2 regions of the Thermoanaerobacterium xylanolyticum LX-11 genome follow, and region 2 is predicted to be linked to the other one. Evidence: a T-box and tRNA genes for the amino acid it is inferred to sense, from the RefSeq annotation. Region 2 holds a T-box; the other holds one or more tRNA genes.

Region 1 (9,945 bases), 1.2 Mb from region 2:
GTCCTCTTCTGTCAATTCCATAAATCCATTCATTGGCATTACAGTTTCCATCTCTTTCCCTCCTCTCTTTTTGACTACAACCGCGCGATTTTCATCTATGTTTTTAAAATACCATGGTAAATCTTTTTTCAAAATAAGTATTAGAAATAATGAACAACATGATGACTTAGAAATTATGACCATTCTGTATGTTTAGGTAAAGTTTACTCGACTAATAATTCTTCTATTGGTAAACACATTCAACCTTTAAAAAACCCCATTTTTATCTGCTTTTCCTTTTGAATTAGCTCTCATTTTCTCAATTTATCTTAATTTTATATTAATTTTCTCAAACTTCGCACTTATAAAAGTAGCTCTGTACCTTGATAATTCAATATTATTTGGCTATAAAATAGCATGAGACCTCCATTTTTGGTATAATTGAATTATCAAAAAATAAACCAATTGGAGGCTCATGCTATGAATAGTATAACACAAAATTACCAAATTGATAATAAGGTTTCTACTTCGATTAAAAGTTTCTTCAAAAAATATAGAATTTCGGCTGCTTTAAGGTTATCGAATGCTTACAAAAGCAAGGGTATTCCCGTTATTTCTATTTTCGAGTACTTATTCTGTATGATCTTTACCAATAGATCTATGTATATGAATATGCTAATGGGTACAAATCAGGTTGGTTTTAAGAAAGACACGGTTTACAGATTCTTAAACTCTATTCATATTAATTGGATTCGGTTTACCACTTGGCTTAGTGCACAGATTATAAATGAGACAATTACTGGGTTAACAAGTGACAAACGCGTAAATGTTCTTATTGTTGATGACTCTTTATTCGAACGCTCTAGCTCTAAAAAAGTAGAACTACTAGCAAAAGTATATGACCATGCTAAGAAAACATACAAATATGGCTTTCGCCTACTTACACTCGGATGGTCAGATGGAAATACTTTTATCCCAGTCAATGGATGTCTTTTATCTACTGAGAATCAAAAGAATCGTATCAATGAAGCTATACCTGTGGACAAGCGTTCCGCCGGGTATTTAAGAAGGAATCTATCCCAAACTAAAGCAACAGCCGTAGCTCTGGAATTAATAAAGACCGCTAAAAAAGCAATGATTCCAGCATCTTATGTATTGTTTGACACTTGGTTCTGTTCTCCCTCTTCTTTGATTGCTATTAAAGAAATAGGCTATGATGTTATTGCAATGGCAAAGAAAACATCAAAGATGCATTACCTATATAATGGAATAATGCAGCCGTTAACAGAAATATACAAGCAGAACAGAAAAAGAAGAGGCAGGTCTAGATACCTGTTATCCGTGGAAGTTTCCATTGAAAAAGACGGAAAATCTATTCCTGCTCGAATTGTATTTGTCAGAAACAGGAATAATCGAAAAGACTATCTGGCACTTATTACCACGGATATGAACCTTAACGAGGACGAAATCATTCGTATATACGGGAAGCGCTGGGATATAGAAGTCTTTTCAAAGTGTGTAAATCATACTTGAAGCTCAGCAAGGAATGCAATTCATTATCTTACGATGCGATGACAGCACATACAGCAATCGTATTTACCAGATACATGATGCTTGCACTAGAGAACCGTCGATCATCAGATTTACGAACAATGGGAGAGATATTTTACTACATACAGGATGAAATGTCCGATATTACGCTGATTCAGGCTTTTCATCTACTTATGCAAGTATTCATAGATACAATAACAGATAAACTATCGTTATCTTCAGAACAGCTGGACCAATTACTTGATGCTTTTATGGCTGCGATTCCCAAAGAACTTAAGGAAAGACTTCCGAAGTGTGCATAATTGTGTAAATTACTATTACTTTTTCTGGCAAAGCATTAAGTTTTCAAGGAACAGAGTAATTATTTATGTGCGAAGTTTTAGTTAATTTTTTTAATTATTTGCTTTAAGTACAATTTCCTCTGACTTAAGTTTAAAAAAACATACATACTGACTATATGTCCATGCTTCTTCAATTTTACGTTTTCTTTATTTCTTTTATAATAATAAAAAGCTGTTCATTTTTCAATATCCGAAAGTATACTATTTTTGATTTTTTTAATAAATTTTTCTGTGAAAAGTATACTTTCGTATACTAATAATTGTCATAAATCAGAAATGTCTTCCCGTATATAGCTCCTTATCATCTTTGTTTTATCTATCTAAATCATAAAAAAATATAGCACATGGCAAAATAACGTAATTCCGCCATATTTCAGTGCGCCCGGCATGGGCGATAACTTGGCGGTGAAAGTCCGCTGTGGGCTTGGTAGTGGGAACCACTAGCCGAACTGCAAGGGTGTCCATCGTGAGGTGGAATCTGAAGGAAGCAGTAGGCAAAATCTCAGTCTGATGAACAAAAACCAGATAAGAGGCTGAATTGGGGCGGACGAGTTTGCTGAACAAAACGGAGTCCAACACTACCCGAACCCCATACAGTAAATCTGGCAGATATATGAGATGAAGGTTATCGTTCTTACCCGGGGAAGTCTGAATGATATGCTCAAGTCGAGAATAAAATTTCTCCATGAGTAACCTATATCGTGAGGTATAGCTGGGCATTCAGAAGTCGGTTCAAGTCATAGTACTATTTGAACCTACCGAAAGGATAGGTAAGGAAAGGACTTGACGGTAGTAATTAAGTAGATATTAGGATAGACTGTTCATGTTTGAAAGCTGTCAACCCTGATAGGGCCTGCCTAACAGAAAATAGAGTGGAACTCGAAGATAAAGGTTAGGAGTGCTTAGTGAAATCTACGCCTAATATATATGGAGCATTCCTGTAATAAAAAAATATAAGATTTGAAATAAAAAGTACCTCCTGATAAAATACAAGATGTCGATTGTTCATGAACACGACTCTCAAAATAACAAGGAGGTACCTAATATGAAGTATAACCAAAATTTAAAGATATTGCAAATAACAGAAAAGACATTAATTGTAGGTGTAGACATTGCTAAAGAGACACACCACGCTAGAGCTTTTGATTTTAGAGGAATAGAATACGGTAAGCGTATTGAATTTAGCAATGACATTGATGGAATGGAAAAATTCTTTAAATGGGCTGTAGAAATTATGAATAAAAGCAACAAAGAGCATTTGATGGTTGGTATGGAACCAACGGGACATTATTGGCTTTGCTTTGCACAGTTTCTTAGAGATAAGAACCATAAGGTGGTATTGGTAAATCCATTCCACGTAAAAAGAAGTAAAGAATTTGATGACAACTCGCCAACTAAAAATGACAGGAAAGACCCTAAGACAATTGCAATGCTAGTTAAAGATGGAAGATATGTTGAACCTAATATACCTGATGGTATATACAGCGAGCTTAGAATTGCAGTAGACATAAGGGAAATGCTTACAAAGGACTTAAACAAGATAAAGAACCGGGTTGCAAGATGGCTTGATATATATTTCCCTGAGTTTAATAAAGTTTTTGCAGATTGGGAAGGGAAAGCGGCACTGATAACATTAAAAGAATTTCCAACGCCTGCAAAGATAATAGGTATTAGAGCTGAGGAAATACTTGCAGCTTGGAAGAAAGAAGTTAATCGTGCTGTAGGTATAAAGAGGGCTTTAAAGCTTATAGAAGCTGCGAGTCAAAGTGTTGGTAAAAGAGATGGCATTGAAATGGCAGAGATAGAGATAAAAATTATACTTGAACAGTACGAAATGATAGTAAAGCAGATTAAAGAAATAGAAAGCAAAATAGAAGAGCTTTTTATGCAAGTACCTGATTCTATATATGAGTGTAGAATAATGCCGAAATGTTCGATATATATAAGAGAAAATATATATCGGGGGCGTATTTACAAATGAAAAAGAAAAGTATTATTAAAAATGAACATGGGCAGACCATAAAGAGTTTAAAGAAATTCAAAAGAGGACTTAAAGATTCAAGGAAAATAGACCGTATTAATGTTATTATTCTTGCATTTCGAGGGAAGAATCGGCTGGAGATAGCAAAAATACTTGGGTTTAACAATCAAACCGTTGGAGAATACGTGAAAAAATACAATGAAGGCGGCTTGGAGGAATTGCTGACCATAGGGAAGGCACCTGGACGTATTCCGAAAATCACTCCTGATATTCAGGAGGAGTTAAAGGAAGTAATTTTAAAGACACCAAGTGAAATCGGGTATGCTGTGAATGTAAACTGGAATTCAAGAATTATCGCTCAATATGTAAAAGATGTTTATAATATTAATATTGAAGCCTCAAGCATTAGACGATTGATGAAGCGGATGGGTTTTACCTATACCAAGCCCACATATGTTTTGATGAAAGCAGACGAAGAAGAGCAGAAAAAATTTGAGGAAAAGTTTGAAGATATAAAAAAAACATTAAAAGAGATGAAGTAATTCTTTTCGAAGATGAATGTAAAATCAGGGATTATCAAGCCATTACAGCTACTTGGTTTTTAAAAGGGCATCAGAGAATTGTTAAGACATATGGGCATCACATAGGAGTCGGAATATTTGGAGTCATTGACTATTTTACAGGGGATATTATATATTCCGAAACTGAGACGTTGGATGCACAATCATTTTTGGACTTTTTAAGAAAGGTTGTGGAAGCCTATCCTGGCAAGAAAATAAAGATGATTTTGGACAATGGGAGAATTCATTATGCCAAACTGCTGAAAGAATTCAAAGAGAAGCACAAATGCAATTTAGAATTTATCTTTTTACCGCTTACCGCCTTACTCACCAAATCTTAATAGGATTGAGGGATTGTGGAAATGGTTGAAAGAAATGGTCATATATAATGCTTTTTATAAAACTAGAAAGGAAATTAGTAATGTTATAAAACGATTTATAGATACTATTTCCAAGAATAAATCAGCCATTATTAAAAGGTTATGTTGGTAATTTCGAAATTATATTACACGAGTATATAAACATTTTTACCACCTCCCTAAAAGCTTTTCAATATGATCCTTAGTCTTGTTGTAATTATTTTTATACCTTAAAATCCCCTCAATATGTATTGTACCGCATTAGTGCATGTTAAGGCATTTAAATACAATATACATTCACGTCTTAGTTTTGTTAAACTTTAAAATACTGTGTGGATTTTTATATACATAACTTACAGTTAACTAACGGAATTCTCTGTTTGCACAATTATTAATATTTTAATATGATTTAAAAATAAAAAGGTATCCATTTTTTAGTGGATACCCATTCATCTTCGCATTAGGACTAATTACACTTTTTATTTTTCAAGCACTTTTTTATATTCAAATAATAAAAATGGTGCGCCATTAGGGACTCGAACCCCAGACCCGCTGATTAAGAGTCAGCTGCTCTACCAACTGAGCTAATGGCGCATATTGTATGGAGCGGACAACGAGACTCGAACTCGCGACCCTCACCTTGGCAAGGTGATGCTCTACCAACTGAGCTATGTCCGCACGATATATGGTGCGGGAGAAGGGACTTGAACCCATATGCCATGACTGGCACTAGAACCTGAATCTAGCGCGTCTGCCAATTCCGCCACTCCCGCATTAACGCCAGATTGTTCTCTTTCAATATCTTTTTAAGTGACCCATCCGCGATTCGAACGCGGGACACCCTGCTTAAAAGGCAGGTGCTCTGCCGACTGAGCTAATGGGTCATGCTGGCTGGGATGGCAGGATTCGAACCTACGAACTGCCAGAGTCAAAGTCTGGTGCCTTACCACTTGGCTACATCCCATCAATGGGGTGGGTAGTGGGACTCGAACCCACGACCTCCAGAGCCACAATCTGGCGCTCTAGCCAACTGAACTATACCCACCATATTATAAAATATACATCACATTCTCCAAAAAATGGTGCGCCTGAAGAGATTCGAACTCCCGACACACGGATTAGAAGTCCGTTGCTCTATCCAACTGAGCTACAGGCGCATATTGGAGCGGGTGATGGGAATCGAACCCACGTAGCTAGCTTGGAAGGCTAGAACTCTACCATTGAGCTACACCCGCATATACAGTTGTCATCGCTTATTTCTGCCTCATCGCTCTGACAGTTTTAAATTATATCAGGAATATTTATCTTTGTCAACACCTAAAATTCAAATTTTGTTCCACTTTTTTTATTTCCAATGTATTCCTCCATGTCATCTATATTTATTAGCTGCGGTACAATGATGCCATCCTCTATATTTACTATAGATACTGTCCGTGATGACCCTTCACGTGGCATTGAAGGGCTTCCAGGGTTCAATACAAGCATATCACCAGCCCTGTATACTAATGGTACATGGGTATGGCCATAAAATACCGCATCAACGCCGTATTCCCTGGCTTTTTCTATTATGATGCTTTTTTCAAATTTGACGTAGTACTTATGTCCATGTGTTAATAATATTTTTTTACCAGCTACTTCAATAATCTTTTCGTACTTCTCTTTGTCGCCAAAATCACAATTCCCATATACATAAATAGTTGGTATTCCAAATTCTTTATCTAATTCCTCTGCATCTCTATAATAGTCACCTAAATGTATAATGTAATCAATATTTTTAATATTTTTTAAAATATTCCTGACTGATTGTAACATTCCGTGAGTATCACTTGTAACAAATAGTCTCATTTGCGGTCCTCCAAATTATTTTTTATATATTCTTTTAATTTTTTTAAAGCATTTGCCCTATGACTTACTTTATTTTTTTCTTCTAATGTAAGCTCTGCTAATGTCTTACCTATTTCATCAACATAAAATATAGGATCATACCCAAAGCCATATTGTCCTCTTGGAGCATCAATTATCCTACCATCCACTTTTCCTTCTATTATAGCTTCTCTTCCTTTGTAAATCAATGCTATTACGGTTTTAAAAGTAGCTTTCCTCTTTTCCATCGGAACACCTTTTAATAAGTTTAAAAGCTTGTTGTTGTTGTCTTCGTATGTGGCATTTACACCGGCAAATCTTGCAGTATAAACTCCTGGTTCACCATCTAAATAGTCCACAAACAAACCTGTATCATCTGCAATTACCAGTTCATCGGTTAAATATGCTATAGCCCTGGCCTTTAAAAGAGCGTTTTCTTCAATCGTCTTCCCTGTTTCTTCTACTTCATCATATGATCCAATATCATCTGCCGACAATACTTCATAATCTCCTTTAAAAAATTCCCTTATCTCATCCACTTTATGCTTGTTGTGGCTCGCTACAACTATTTTCATCGCTTTCAACTCCAATTTCTAATGATATATCTCCTAATGATTCTTTTTGAACCTGTATGATTTTATTCAAGCCTTCCTCCGCTAATTCTAAAAGCTCTGAAAAATCACTTTTGCTAAAAGGCCCACCTTCACCAGTTCCTTGTATCTCGATGAATTCGCCTTTATCCGTCATGACGATGTTCATGTCAACGTGCGCATTGCTATCTTCTAAGTAACAAAGATCTAAAAGCTTCTCATTGCCTACAATTCCTACACTTACAGCAGCGACAAAGCTTTTTATAGGGAGTTTACTTATGGCGCCCTTTTCCTTAAGTTTATTCATGGCATCTACAAGTGCTACAAACGAACCTGTGATGGAAGCTGTCCTGGTTCCGCCATCAGCCTGTATTACATCGCAGTCAATCCATATCGTCTTCTCACCTAACGCATCTAAATCGACAACAGCTCTCAATGCTCTTCCAATGAGCCTTTGGATTTCCATGGTACGTCCTGATTGTTTGCCTTTTGTGGACTCCCTCTGTGTTCTGGTTTCAGTAGCTCTCGGAATCATTGAATACTCACTTGTAATCCATCCCTTGCCAGTCCCTTTTTGAAATGGCGGTACTTTATCTTCAATTGATGCTGTGCAAATGACCTTTGTATTGCCGACTTCTATCAAAACAGATCCTTCTGCGTATCTGTTGAAATTTCTCGTTATCTTTATAGGTCTTAATGATCTGGAATCTCTTCCATCTACTCTTTTCATTTCTTCAGCTCCTTTATATTTTATACTATAATTTTAGCCTTATTTAATTTTCATTATCCAGTGCGTAAACCATAATATTATTTTAAAACCTTTTAAATCAATTTACAAGAAAGCATATAAAAAAAACAGGCGATTTTTTGCCTGTTTAATTGCTGCCATATACAGAGTTTGAAACAGTCGTGCTTATGCTGCCATTAGATAATTTGTCAAAATAATCGACAATCCCATTGTATATTCCTTGTGCTACTTTCCACTGAAAATTTTCATCAGTCAAAAGCTGAGCATCTGTAGGACTTGTGACAAATCCAGTCTCCACCAAAACAGCAGGCATCTTCGTCTGATTGAGAACAACTAAATTAGGCCTTTCTGAAAGCCCTCTGTCAGTGGTATTTATCTGTTTCATCAAATCATCATGAATTATCTGTGCAAATGTCTTTTCATCTCTTGTATCGCCATTGTAACCGTTTGGGTAATATAAAACTGTTGTGCCGTTTGCTGAAGGCGATTCAAAAGAATCAGAATGGATGCTTACAAAGACATCTGCTCCAGCATTATTTGCTTGTGAAGGCCTGTCATAAAGACCCACATCAGTATCTGTTGTCCTGGATATCATAGTCCTATATCCTCCATTGTCCAATAGCGTCTTCAATTTTAATCCAATGGCAAGATTGATATCTGCTTCGTGTATCCCTCCGACACCTATAGCACCTGGATCAGAACCTCCATGCCCTGGATCTATGTAAACTAACTGCTTCTTGTTAGGGTCTGGTTTTGTTATTGTAAGCAATACGCCCTGAGGAGTTGGTTGAACACTAAAATCTGCTTTAAGGCTTGTCTCCGCAACAATCCTAACTGTATTTGTATCAAGCTGGGAATATCTAATGCCAGTAACAACATTTCCAATATACGATATGTTACCTGCCAGTTTACCATCAGACATTGTCAGACTTGCACCTGCCACATCTATAATGATCTTGTTATCACCATATCTAGATGGGCTAAAGTGGTCGGAATCTGTATTTATCGTTATCTGATCGCCATTGTTGACCTTAGCAGCTAAAATGTTCGTCACCTTATTTTGTCCTATTTTAAACGATATATCAAATTCTTTTTTATCTTGTGACTGTGTTATGGTATATGGCATTGAATAGTCCATATTCACAACAAGCCTGGTTACTGCTGGTTGCAACTTGTTCTGCCCTATATAAGCTTGATTTAAGCCATTTTTGTCTATATTTATCTGCTTATTAGTAACAGTATTTATCGCATTGTTGAAGTCAAAGTAAATTCTTATGCTGCTGTCATCATTTACAGACCCTCGTGTATACGTTAAAGGTCCATCACCTTTAACAGTTATGGTGTACGTACCATTTGTGTAATTTGATGTAAAACTCACAATATTAACATTGTTTGCAGAGGGAGGATCTACTTTCTTAGTAGCTTGAATTAGATATTTGTCTGCAATCCATTTCACATCATAACCTAAGTTTTCAAACAAAAACCTCATAGGCACATACGTCGTATTGTTGTTTATAAGCCTTGCTGGAACATCCAACGATACATTATTGCCGTTTACTGTAGCGTAATTCTTACCTATAACCAATTTAATTACTTTGTCCTTTGAAGTCACAATAACTGTCTGAGTCTTACCATCCCAGTCGACTTTTTGACCTAATCCTTCGCTAATTGCTCTAAGCGGCACTATCGTGCTATTGTCAATTATAAGCGGTGGATTATTGCCAGTGTCAAATTTTCCTCCATCGACGGTAATCGACACGTCAGGCACATTGTAGCTTATAGGTTTGTTATCAACTACAATCGTAGCTTTATATGCATAGGCAGTTATGTAAAACGTAGACAAAAGCAGTAAAAGTGCAAAAAAAGCGATGACCTTTTTCAACATTTTCCCCCCTTTGCATATAAAATCGGCATTTTTTTCATCATATTTATATATTATTATACATATATTACAGACAAGTTACAAATATATT
Region 2 (9,945 bases):
TACTTTCTGCTGAAATCGCAGCATCTTGAATTTCCTTCTCACTTGCATCTGGAGAAACTTCAAGGCGTCCTCTTACCTTACCGTTGACTTGTATTGCTATCTCAACAACATCTTTGACTAAAGCTTTTTCATCGTACTCTGGCCATTTTTGATTAAAAACAGAATAGCTGTATCCCAATCTCTCCCACATTTCTTCTGCAAAGTGCGGTGCAAAAGGCGCCAAAAGCCTTACAAGATCTGCAATAGTTTCCTCGTACAATTTTGTGTTTTTGATTTCTATTTCAGCGTCATATTTATAAAGGGCATTTACAAGCTCCATTATCCTTGCTATAGCAGTATTAAACTGGAACTTTTCAGCATCTTCTGTAACGCTCTTTATGGCATAATTTCTTACATAGTTAAGTTCTTTCTCATCTTTTGAAATCTCATCTTTGCCAGCTTTACCCTTTTCCTCTATGAATTTATCTACAAGCCTTTCAATTCTCTGTATGAAGCGGGACATAGCCTTTATACCATCATCATTCCACGGACCGCCTTCTGTAAAGGCAAATCCAAACATCAAGTACATCCTAAATACATCTGAGCCATATTCATTGATGTACTCATCCGGTGATATTGTATTGCCCCTTGATTTGCTCATCTTGTTTCCATCAGGTCCCAATATTATTCCTTGATGTATGAGAGATTTAAAAGGCTCATCAAAATCAAGATACCCTAAGTCCCTCAATGCCTTAGTGACAAATCTGGCATACAAAAGGTGCATACATGCGTGTTCAGCACCGCCTATATATTTGTCAACCGGAAGCATCTTGTCAATTAGCTCTTTGTTGAAAGGCTCTTTGTCATTTTTGTTGTCAGGATACCTTAAGAAGTACCACGATGAATCCACAAATGTGTCAAGTGTATCAGGATCTCTCAATGCTTTACCACCGCATTTAGGGCAAGTGGTATTCATAAATTCCTCAGATTTCTTAAGCGGCGACTCTCCATCTGGAGAAAACTCCACATTGTAAGGCAATAATACTGGCAAATCTTCTTCAGGCACAGGAACTAATCCGCACTTGTCGCAGTGTATTATTGGTATAGGAGCACCCCAATACCTTTGCCTTGATACAAGCCAATCTCTAAGCCTGTAGTTTACCTTAAGCGCTCCTTTGCCTTCTTTCTCAAGCATCTTCACTATCTCTATCCTTGCATCTTCAGATTTGCTTCCTGTGAAATCACCGCTATCAACAAGAATACCGTATTCAACAAATGGCAGTGAGTCATCTACTCCATCTTTCCCCTTGATAACTCTCTTTATTGGCAAGTCGTACTTCTTAGCAAATGAATAATCTCTCTCGTCATGGGCAGGTACTGCCATTACACAGCCTGTCCCGTATGTTGCAAGAACGTAATCAGATATCCATATAGGCACTCTCTCACTTGTAATAGGATGAATAGCGTACGCTCCTGTAAATACGCCTGTCTTCTCTTTTTCCGTTGAAAGCCTCTCTATCTCGCTTTGCTTTCTGGCGTATTCTTTATAATCTTCTACATTTCTTCTATGCTCATCTGTCGTTATGAGATCTACTATCTCATTTTCTGGAGCCAAGACTACGTATGTAACACCGTATAGCGTGTCAGCTCTTGTTGTAAAAACTTTAAACGATATGTCTTTGCCATCGACTTTAAACTCTATCTCGGCACCGTCTGATTTTCCTATCCAGTTTCTCTGCATCATTTTCGTTTTTTCAGGCCAGTCCAGCTCATCGAGCTTATTTAAAAGTTCTTCTGCATAATCGGTTATCTTTAAAAACCACTGAGTCAAATCTTTTTTAGTGACTTCAGAGCCACATCTTTCACAAGTACCTTCTACAACTTGCTCATTTGCAAGGACTGTCTTGCAGCTTGGACACCAATTGACAGGAGCCTTTTTTCTATAAGCCAAACCTTTCTTGTACAGTTGTAAGAAAACCCATTGTGTCCACTTATAGTAGTCAGGCAAGCAGGTTATAACCTCATAATCCCAATCAAATGTGGCACCCATCTCTCTTAGCTGTCTTTCCATTGTCTTTATGTTTTGAAGGGTAGAATCCTGTGGATGTATGCCTGTCTTTATGGCATAGTTTTCTGCCGGCAATCCAAACGCATCAAAACCCATTGGATGAAAAACTTCATAGCCTTGCATCCTTTTCATCCTTGCCCATGAATCAGCAGGCCCATAATTATACCAATGTCCTGCATGTAACTTTGCACCTGATGGATACGAAAACATCTCAAGACAGTACAGCTTCTTATCAATGTTTTCCGGATTAAACTTGTATAGTTTTGTATCTTCCCACTTCTTTTGCCATTTTTTATCAATATCCCTTGAATAAGCCATCTTCTCACTCCTATTAATATTTTTTGCATAAAAAAGGCTTCACATCACAAAGAGACGAAAGCTACGCTTCCGTGGTACCACTCTTTTTGACGCAAGCCCACTTATTTCATATAACGGTACAGCCGTGCATACTTTTAATATGCATGCTCAATGGCGAGTTCAGCTAACACAATGCCCTTTCCCACCGTCATAAGGCTCTCTGAAAAAGTCTTAGCCTACTACTCCACATCATTGCATTAACAATATATATTTATCAATATTTTATTACAAATGCTCTTAAAATGCAATATGATAAATCACCATTGGCGGCCTGGATCACCTGCCATAGAATTAGCTGTTGCCGCAGGATACAGCACATTTACATGGTCAACAAGATTTGTCGTATATGATATGACAAATTCAAGCTTGTAATCAGAATTCATCGTATAGCCTAAAACAGTTTGGCTTGGAGTGCCGCTTATAGAGGCTTTATATGGGGCTTTTCCCAATACATTTTCAATATCACTTCTTGAAATAGCTTGTAATCTTGGATCAAATGACCTTGTCTCAAAAACCTGCATTCCTTTATTAAATCCAAATACAAGATACTTCTTTGTAAAAGTCGTATAAGTTCCCTTTGCAGATGAAATATACTCTTGCTTGTCAGAGTTTCCATACACCTTTTCTATATCATCTATAGTAGTTTTACCTGTTACAAAATCGCAGTTTATTACTTTACCTTGTTTAGCAAGGCTTACTATCTGATTTATCAAATCAACGTTGCGATTGTCTACAACAGGATTGTGATCTTGTTTATCACTATTGCCATTATTACTATCATTGCTACTCTTATTTTCATCTTTTGCATTATTATCAGAAGTTGAATTATCATTTGTTGCAGTTTTTTGGCTTTGCGATTCTTGATTTCTTCTTTGTGCTATATTAGAATTATTGTAAAGCAGGTATCCGGCAAAAATCGATACAGCAACAACAAGTGCTATCAATAAGCCGTATTTTTTCATAATCAATCCTCCAATTTTTTATTTATTCCCCCACACAAATGATAACCTTATGCAATGCCTTTCGTCAATGACTTTAAGGGAGATTTAATACATAATTAATGTTTTTAATACTTTATTGATAATCGCTTAACAGCATTAAACTATAGTGTTAAAATATAGTTTAATAGATTGATGTTGGAGGTGATATTATGGTAAATGGCACATCACCCAAAAAATTTGACGCAAAATTTATAACAAGAACCGCTATTTTGCTGGCATTGACTATAATCGCACAATTTATCAAGATGCCACAGCTTGTAACAGGCTCAATCGTAAATGCGATGCTTATTGTATCGGCTTACTTTGTAGGTGTCTGGTCTGGCATCACAATAGGGCTTTTGACGCCAATCATCGCTTTTTTAGTAGGACTTATGGGATTTCCAATGCTTATACCATTTATAATGGTTGGCAATGCACTTTATGTGATGTTTTTCTCGGCTATTAAAAACAACATCATAGGCATGATAACAGGTTCAGTTGTAAAGTTTTTATGGCTGGCAGCTTCTGTAAAGTACATTCTCGTAATGTTTGGCGTAAAAGTACCTCAAAAAATTGCAGCAGCCTTTACATTTCCACAATTAGCTACCGCTATAATCGGTGGAATACTATCCATATTTTTAATATTCATCTTGACAGGCTATTTCAATAAATCAAAGGAGTAGGTATATCCCTACTCCTACTCAATTGCTTCAACGTTTTTTAAATCGGTCATCTTATTTGAAACCCTTAAGATATATTCTATCAAAAAGCTTTCTTCATATCTTAAAAGCTTTGAATCCACGTTTTCTATAGTATCTGTAAACCAATGATAATTTTTTATAGATCCGTCTTCATCCATGGATAAAAACGCTATAGCATCGAATCCACTTGCTAAGACAGGCAGTGCATCTGTGGGCAAAAGCAGATTTTTTCTCCTCTGAACCGTATTTTTGGGGTACTCTTTTGCCATAAGATCTGCAACGTCTAAAAGCATTTTGCCCGCTTTCCTGTATATGATCATTCCTTCTCCTTCAAGGTATGTCAGTTTGCCTGCTCCAAGGTTATCAAGTATTACAAACTGCGCATCCCTGTCTAATAACCTCTTATACTTCTTCAAGAAATATTTCATTCCCCTTTCGCCAGTCTCTTCGCTGCCTGTAAAGAGGAAAACCAGTTGCACATCATCAGGAAACTTATCTTTATTATTTGCATAATGATCTGCAATCGCTAATGCCAAAGATACACCAGAACCATTGTCATTAGCACCATTTGTGTACTTTCCACCTAACTGACATATAAGCAAAAACACAACCATTGCAAATGTTATTAGTATGCCTAATCCCAATAAAACATTTGATACAAAAGAAATATCCATTATTTTAAATGCGATACCCAGTGGTATCAAAGCAAATCCCACATAGCCAACGTTAAAAATCATTTTTAATCTTCCAACAATTTTAGGACTGAACATTAGACTGCCTTTTTGTGTATCAATGTGGGCAGATATGATTACCTTCTTTTTGTCGTTTTTCTCAAATTTCGTGAATACGTTTTTGGATCTGTGTTTGGGCATTATGCTGGTTTCAAAAGACCTGCCGCTTAGCTCTAAAACCAACAAAAATACTGCAACAATGGAAATTAAAAGCTCCACAATATTTAAAAATTTATCGTATACAAACGATGCAGCACCCATGATGAAAAGAAGAATCCCAAACTGGAGAGGCAAAATGTAAAGATTGTCTCGTGTTGTTTTAAATTCCTGTACACCAACATCATAGCCTAAACTTTTAAGCTTCTCTGCGATGTAATCTGCTGCCTTTCTTTCATTCTTTGTGGCTGAACCACGGTGTTCAAACCTTGAAAGCTCTTTTAAGTAATCCATACTTTTCATAATATTCGCCCCCTAACTATATATTTCTACAGACATCTCAATATTCCTTCAATAATTTTTTCCTATGAGTTGATACATTATTCACAATAGGGAAATTACTTTAGCCTCCAAAGCGAGCGAAATAAAAAACACCTACTATACAGGTGCGAGACAGAAGTTGTACAAAAAAATCACCTTTCCGTTATTATAGAGTTGTTCAAGCTACTATATAACAAAAGGAAAGGTGATTTAATGGCTAATAAACGAGATGAAACGGCATGCACAAAATAGATGTGCGAATACCACATTTTTTTACTACTAAGTACAGTGGTTATGATTTAGTGCCCAAGTATAGAGTTTATTATATTTCCAATTCCCTTTTGATTTGTGGTAGAATTTCCTTGCCCACTGCCATTAGTATTACTGCTATTTGTACTGCTACTATTGCTTTGCCCGCCATTACCGGATGTGTTACTTTGTCCAGTGTTTTCAGATGTATTTCCCGGTTCCGTGCCATTTGTCGGAGCAGTAGTATCGCCACTATTTGTCGATGGATTTCCAGTTTGTGCTCCGTTGTCATTCTGATTATTTCCCGGCAATACATCGCTTCCACTGTCTGACTGTGTAGGCAATACGTATTTGCCGTCGGCGGCGTATGCATTCTGCTCAGGTGTCCTACCTGGAGGATTGATAAACACTTCTTGTTTCACGAGGAAAGGCGGTGTCCAGGAAGATGCCAGTTTCCCTGTCAATGTATCTATCTGGGCTGATACGTGAACAGTGCAATACTCCGTAGGCTGTGTACCTGCAGCAAACATCTCAGTATATGTCCTGTCCCCTCTCGGATCTTCTCTGCACAAATCCGTCGGCAATTCTCCGGAATCTTTGCAGACAGTCTCATATACTATTCCCGATGGTTTGTCTGTAAAATGTGTTGGTGGAAGATTTTGATGTATTTGTGCCATGACAGTCCTCCACATCTGAGCCGGGAAAGTACCTCCTACCTGCGGCACACCGTAATTTTTCACAGGATTATTTGATGACGGATAACCCATCCATACAGTACCAACATAATATGGCGTAAAACCTGAGAACCAAATGTTGCCTGAATTCTCAGATGTGCCTGTCTTACCTGCCACATCCATATTAGAAAGCTTGGCAGCAGTACCTGTACCATGGTCTACAACATCCATCATCATGCTTCTCAATATATAAGCATTTTGCTCACTTAACACCACATGTTCTTCAGGTTTATTGTCTACCAATACTTTTCCTGTAGAGTCTGTAATCTTTGTAAAAGTAATCGGACTTATATACATTCCTTTATTGGCAATTGCCCCGTAAGCAGCCGCTTCTTGTATAGGCGTGATGCCTTGACTTAAACCGCCCAATGCCAGAGCTGGAAGGTACATATCGTTTTTAGTTATGTCAAGTCCAAATTTTTTCCCGTAACTTGCAGAGACATTTATGCCTATTTTGTTGACAACCTGAACAGCAGGCACATTCAACGAATCTGTTATAGCTTCCCTTAATGTCACTAAACCATGGTAATAATTGCTTTCATAGTTATGAGGCGTGTACGGCTTTGCACCAGGAAGTGTAAATGTGGTAGGAACGTCGTCTACAACTGTAGCAGCGGTAAGACCGCTTTGCAGTGCAGGTCCATACACAGTCAAAGGCTTTATTGATGACCCTGGCTGTCTTTTTGAATCAGCAAAGCTTATACCTCTTGTGACATATTTAAAGTCATTTGTATTTCTACCACCTACAATACCCTTAATTTCTCCAGTTTTCCAATCTATCACTACCATAGCACCCTGTACAGCCTCTTTTGTAGTTGGATCTACAGGGAAAAGCTTTGGATTTTTAAACGCATTTTCCATTATCGTCTGTATGTTTGGATCCATTGTTGAATATATCCTAAGACCACCATTGTATATTTCATTCAATGCTTCTGATTTAGTCATGCCAAGTTTTTTGACAAGAGCATCTGTAGCATCGTTTATGACTTGATCTATAAAATAACCGTGACTGTACGTAGACAAATTGAGATTCTTGAAAACAAAATGCAGCTTTTCATTTATTGCAGCATTGTACTGTTCTTGAGTGATAAAACCCTGTTTCAGCATTTCACTCAAAACAAGGTGCTGCCTCTCCGTCGCTTGCTGTATATTGGAATCAGGTGAGTACATAGAGGGATTATTAGTAATACCTGCCAGCATAGCACATTCTGCAAGATCCAACTGACTTACATCCTTGCCAAAATACTGTAGCGCTGCCGCTTGAACACCGTACGCATTTATATGTGGACCACCTAAATAAATGGTATTAAGATACGCTTCAAGTATCTGCTTTTTCGTGTACTTTTGCTCTAATTGCCATGCCAGTACAGCCTCTTGAATCTTTCTCGTCAATGTCTTTTCATCTGTAAGCATGGTATTTTTAACAAGCTGCTGTGTTATAGTGCTGGCACCTTCCACAGGTTTGCCACCAGCCTTTATATCAACCAAAAATGCACCAATTATCCTCTTAGGATCAATGCCTAAATTATTCTTGTAAAACCTCTGGTCTTCTATGGCCACAACGGCATTTTGTAAATTTTCAGGAATTTTATCTATAGAAACCCAAAGTCTGTTGTCAGAACCATGTAAAATCGCAGCTTGGCTCCAGCTTCCATCGCTGTTTTTAGCGTACACTATGGACGACTGTTTCATCTTCGTCAAGGCATCCTGCGACAGTGGAGGCGTGTTTTTTATTATAGCTAAAACTTTACCGCCAACAACACCAATGCCTGCTAAAAGCAGTATAATGACACCCCACAGCACAACATTGAATACTTTCTTAAAGGCGCTTTTTTTGCTTTTTTTCTTTTTATTTCTATCACTACGCCTAAGTTGTGTATTGTTCTCCATAACATATCCCCTCAAAAAATATTTAATACTAATATTATACCATATCATATTATATCATATTTTATTTTCAGACAAATGTCGAAATTATTAAAAAATAATTAAAAAAGCACATCTGACATAAACCATTATCACACATATGCCAATATTTCCTTTAAAACATCCTGTAGCGGCACTTGAACATCATATAGCTTGGCTTCAAAAACTGCTTTTGGCATTCCATAAACAACGCATGTCTCTTCAGATTCGATAATGACATGCCCTCCATATTTTTTTACTGATTTACATCCAACAAGGCCATCATTGCCCATTCCAGTAAGTATAACAGCTAATAAATGCTCTTTATAAATCGGTGCTGCAGAATTTAGCGTAACATCAACTGATGGTTTGTATAAAATATTATCATCTGAGCTTTCTATAATTTTAAAAACAACTTCATTATCATTTTTTATATGCAAAGTAGTTTGAAATCCTGACGGAGCAATATAAATGTTGCCAGCCTGTAAAATTTCCCCTTCTTCTGCTTCTTTTACATGAAGTTGGCAGAATGTATCAAATCTTTCAGCTAAAGACTTAGTAAAACCGGGAGGCATGTGTTGGAGAACAAGTACAGGAACAGGCAAATCTGGTGGAAAATTAGGTAGTATAGATTGCAAAGCGACCGGTCCTCCTGTAGATGTACCTATGATAATTATATTTACTTTTGCCTTTGGTTTATCATTGCTAAGCTCTCTTTTATTAACCATTTCGTCTTTATTAATTTCTGAACATTGTTTTTGTATTTTTTTGCTTTCTATTACATTTATCAACTTATTTATAAAATTATCAATAATCTTGTCATCAACATCTTGATTGATTAACTCGCTTTTCAGAAAAAAATCTTCTGCACCTGCTTCTAACGCTTCTATAGTAGGTTCAGCACCTTCCTCTGTATAATTGCTCAACATTACAATAGGTATATTATACAATTCTTTAATCTTTTTAAGAGCCATAATACCATCCATATTAGGCATTTCAATATCCATAGTTATTATATCCGGATTAAGATTTTGAACTTTTTCTATCGCTTCATATCCGTCTCTGGCGATTCCTACAACAGAAAGTTTAGGGTTCTTTTCTATAATTTTAGTAATACACTTTCTCATAAAAGACGAATCATCTACAACTAAAACACCAAACTTTTCCACTATATCATCCCTTTCTTTTATAATAGAAAACAGAAGGCTTATGTATTACTTCAAATCCACTGTGAATACCAGTTATTGACTCAGCATGACCTAATAACAAGTAACCGCCAGGATTTAAAATTTTGTAAAAATCGTTGATTATTTTTCGAATTGCATGTTCATCAAAATATATTAAAACATTCCTACAAAATATAATATCACATTTTCCTATTTTCTCTTCAAGATCCTTATCCAAGAGATTTATTCTTTTAAATTCTACCATTTTGGCAATTTCATCTTTAACTCTATAATATTCTCCATGATCTATAAAAAATTTGTCGTATACATAATTAGGAGTTCTCCTAAACGATAATGAATTTTTCTTATAAAAACCTTTTTCAGCTTTTTCCAATACCTTTTTATTAATGTCTGTAGCAATAATTTTAACTTCATGGTTTTTTAATAAACCACTGTCTTCAATTAACATACCGATCGTGTACGGCTCCTCACCCGTCGAACAAGCGGCAGACCATATGCGCACATTATTGTTTGCAGAATTAATATATTCAGGCAAAATTGAGTTCTTAAATTCTTCTAACAAATTTTCTTCTCTAAA

The links. The T-box of region 2 lies ahead of leuS (leucine--tRNA ligase). A T-box ahead of a tRNA ligase gene usually reads a tRNA of that ligase, here a tRNA-Leu.
Region 1: it has a tRNA-Leu gene. The T-box ahead of leuS (leucine--tRNA ligase) is inferred to sense a tRNA for this amino acid. The anticodon was not compared.

The regions. Positions count from the first base shown of each region.
Region 1 covers NC_015555.1:785,657-795,601, reverse strand. Annotated here, with positions in the region: gene THEXY_RS03895 (hypothetical protein) at 1-51, opposite strand, end outside; partial or broken gene THEXY_RS03890 (IS4 family transposase) at 460-1,832, shown strand; partial or broken gene THEXY_RS03885 (IS110 family transposase) at 2,917-3,771, shown strand; gene THEXY_RS03880 (helix-turn-helix domain-containing protein) at 3,849-4,394, shown strand; gene THEXY_RS13025 (transposase) at 4,376-4,753, shown strand; partial or broken gene THEXY_RS13020 (IS630-like element ISBs2 family transposase) at 4,749-4,904, shown strand; tRNA gene THEXY_RS03870 (tRNA-Lys) at 5,290-5,365, opposite strand; tRNA gene THEXY_RS03865 (tRNA-Gly) at 5,374-5,449, opposite strand; tRNA gene THEXY_RS03860 (tRNA-Leu) at 5,458-5,544, opposite strand; tRNA gene THEXY_RS03855 (tRNA-Lys) at 5,583-5,655, opposite strand; tRNA gene THEXY_RS03850 (tRNA-Gln) at 5,660-5,735, opposite strand; tRNA gene THEXY_RS03845 (tRNA-His) at 5,740-5,816, opposite strand; tRNA gene THEXY_RS03840 (tRNA-Arg) at 5,852-5,928, opposite strand; tRNA gene THEXY_RS03835 (tRNA-Gly) at 5,933-6,006, opposite strand; gene THEXY_RS03830 (metallophosphoesterase) at 6,089-6,616, opposite strand; gene THEXY_RS03825 (XTP/dITP diphosphatase) at 6,613-7,209, opposite strand; gene rph (ribonuclease PH) at 7,175-7,954, opposite strand; gene THEXY_RS03815 (N-acetylmuramoyl-L-alanine amidase) at 8,100-9,854, opposite strand.
Region 2 covers NC_015555.1:2,078,843-2,088,787, forward strand. Annotated here, with positions in the region: gene leuS (leucine--tRNA ligase) at 1-2,365, opposite strand, end outside; T-box leader at 2,413-2,606, opposite strand; gene THEXY_RS12235 (YjgB family protein) at 2,662-3,366, opposite strand; gene THEXY_RS10180 (ECF transporter S component) at 3,555-4,067, shown strand; gene THEXY_RS10185 (M28 family peptidase) at 4,082-5,275, opposite strand; gene THEXY_RS10190 (transglycosylase domain-containing protein) at 5,593-8,166, opposite strand; gene THEXY_RS10195 (protein-glutamate methylesterase/protein-glutamine glutaminase) at 8,295-9,350, opposite strand; gene THEXY_RS10200 (CheR family methyltransferase) at 9,355-9,945, opposite strand, start outside.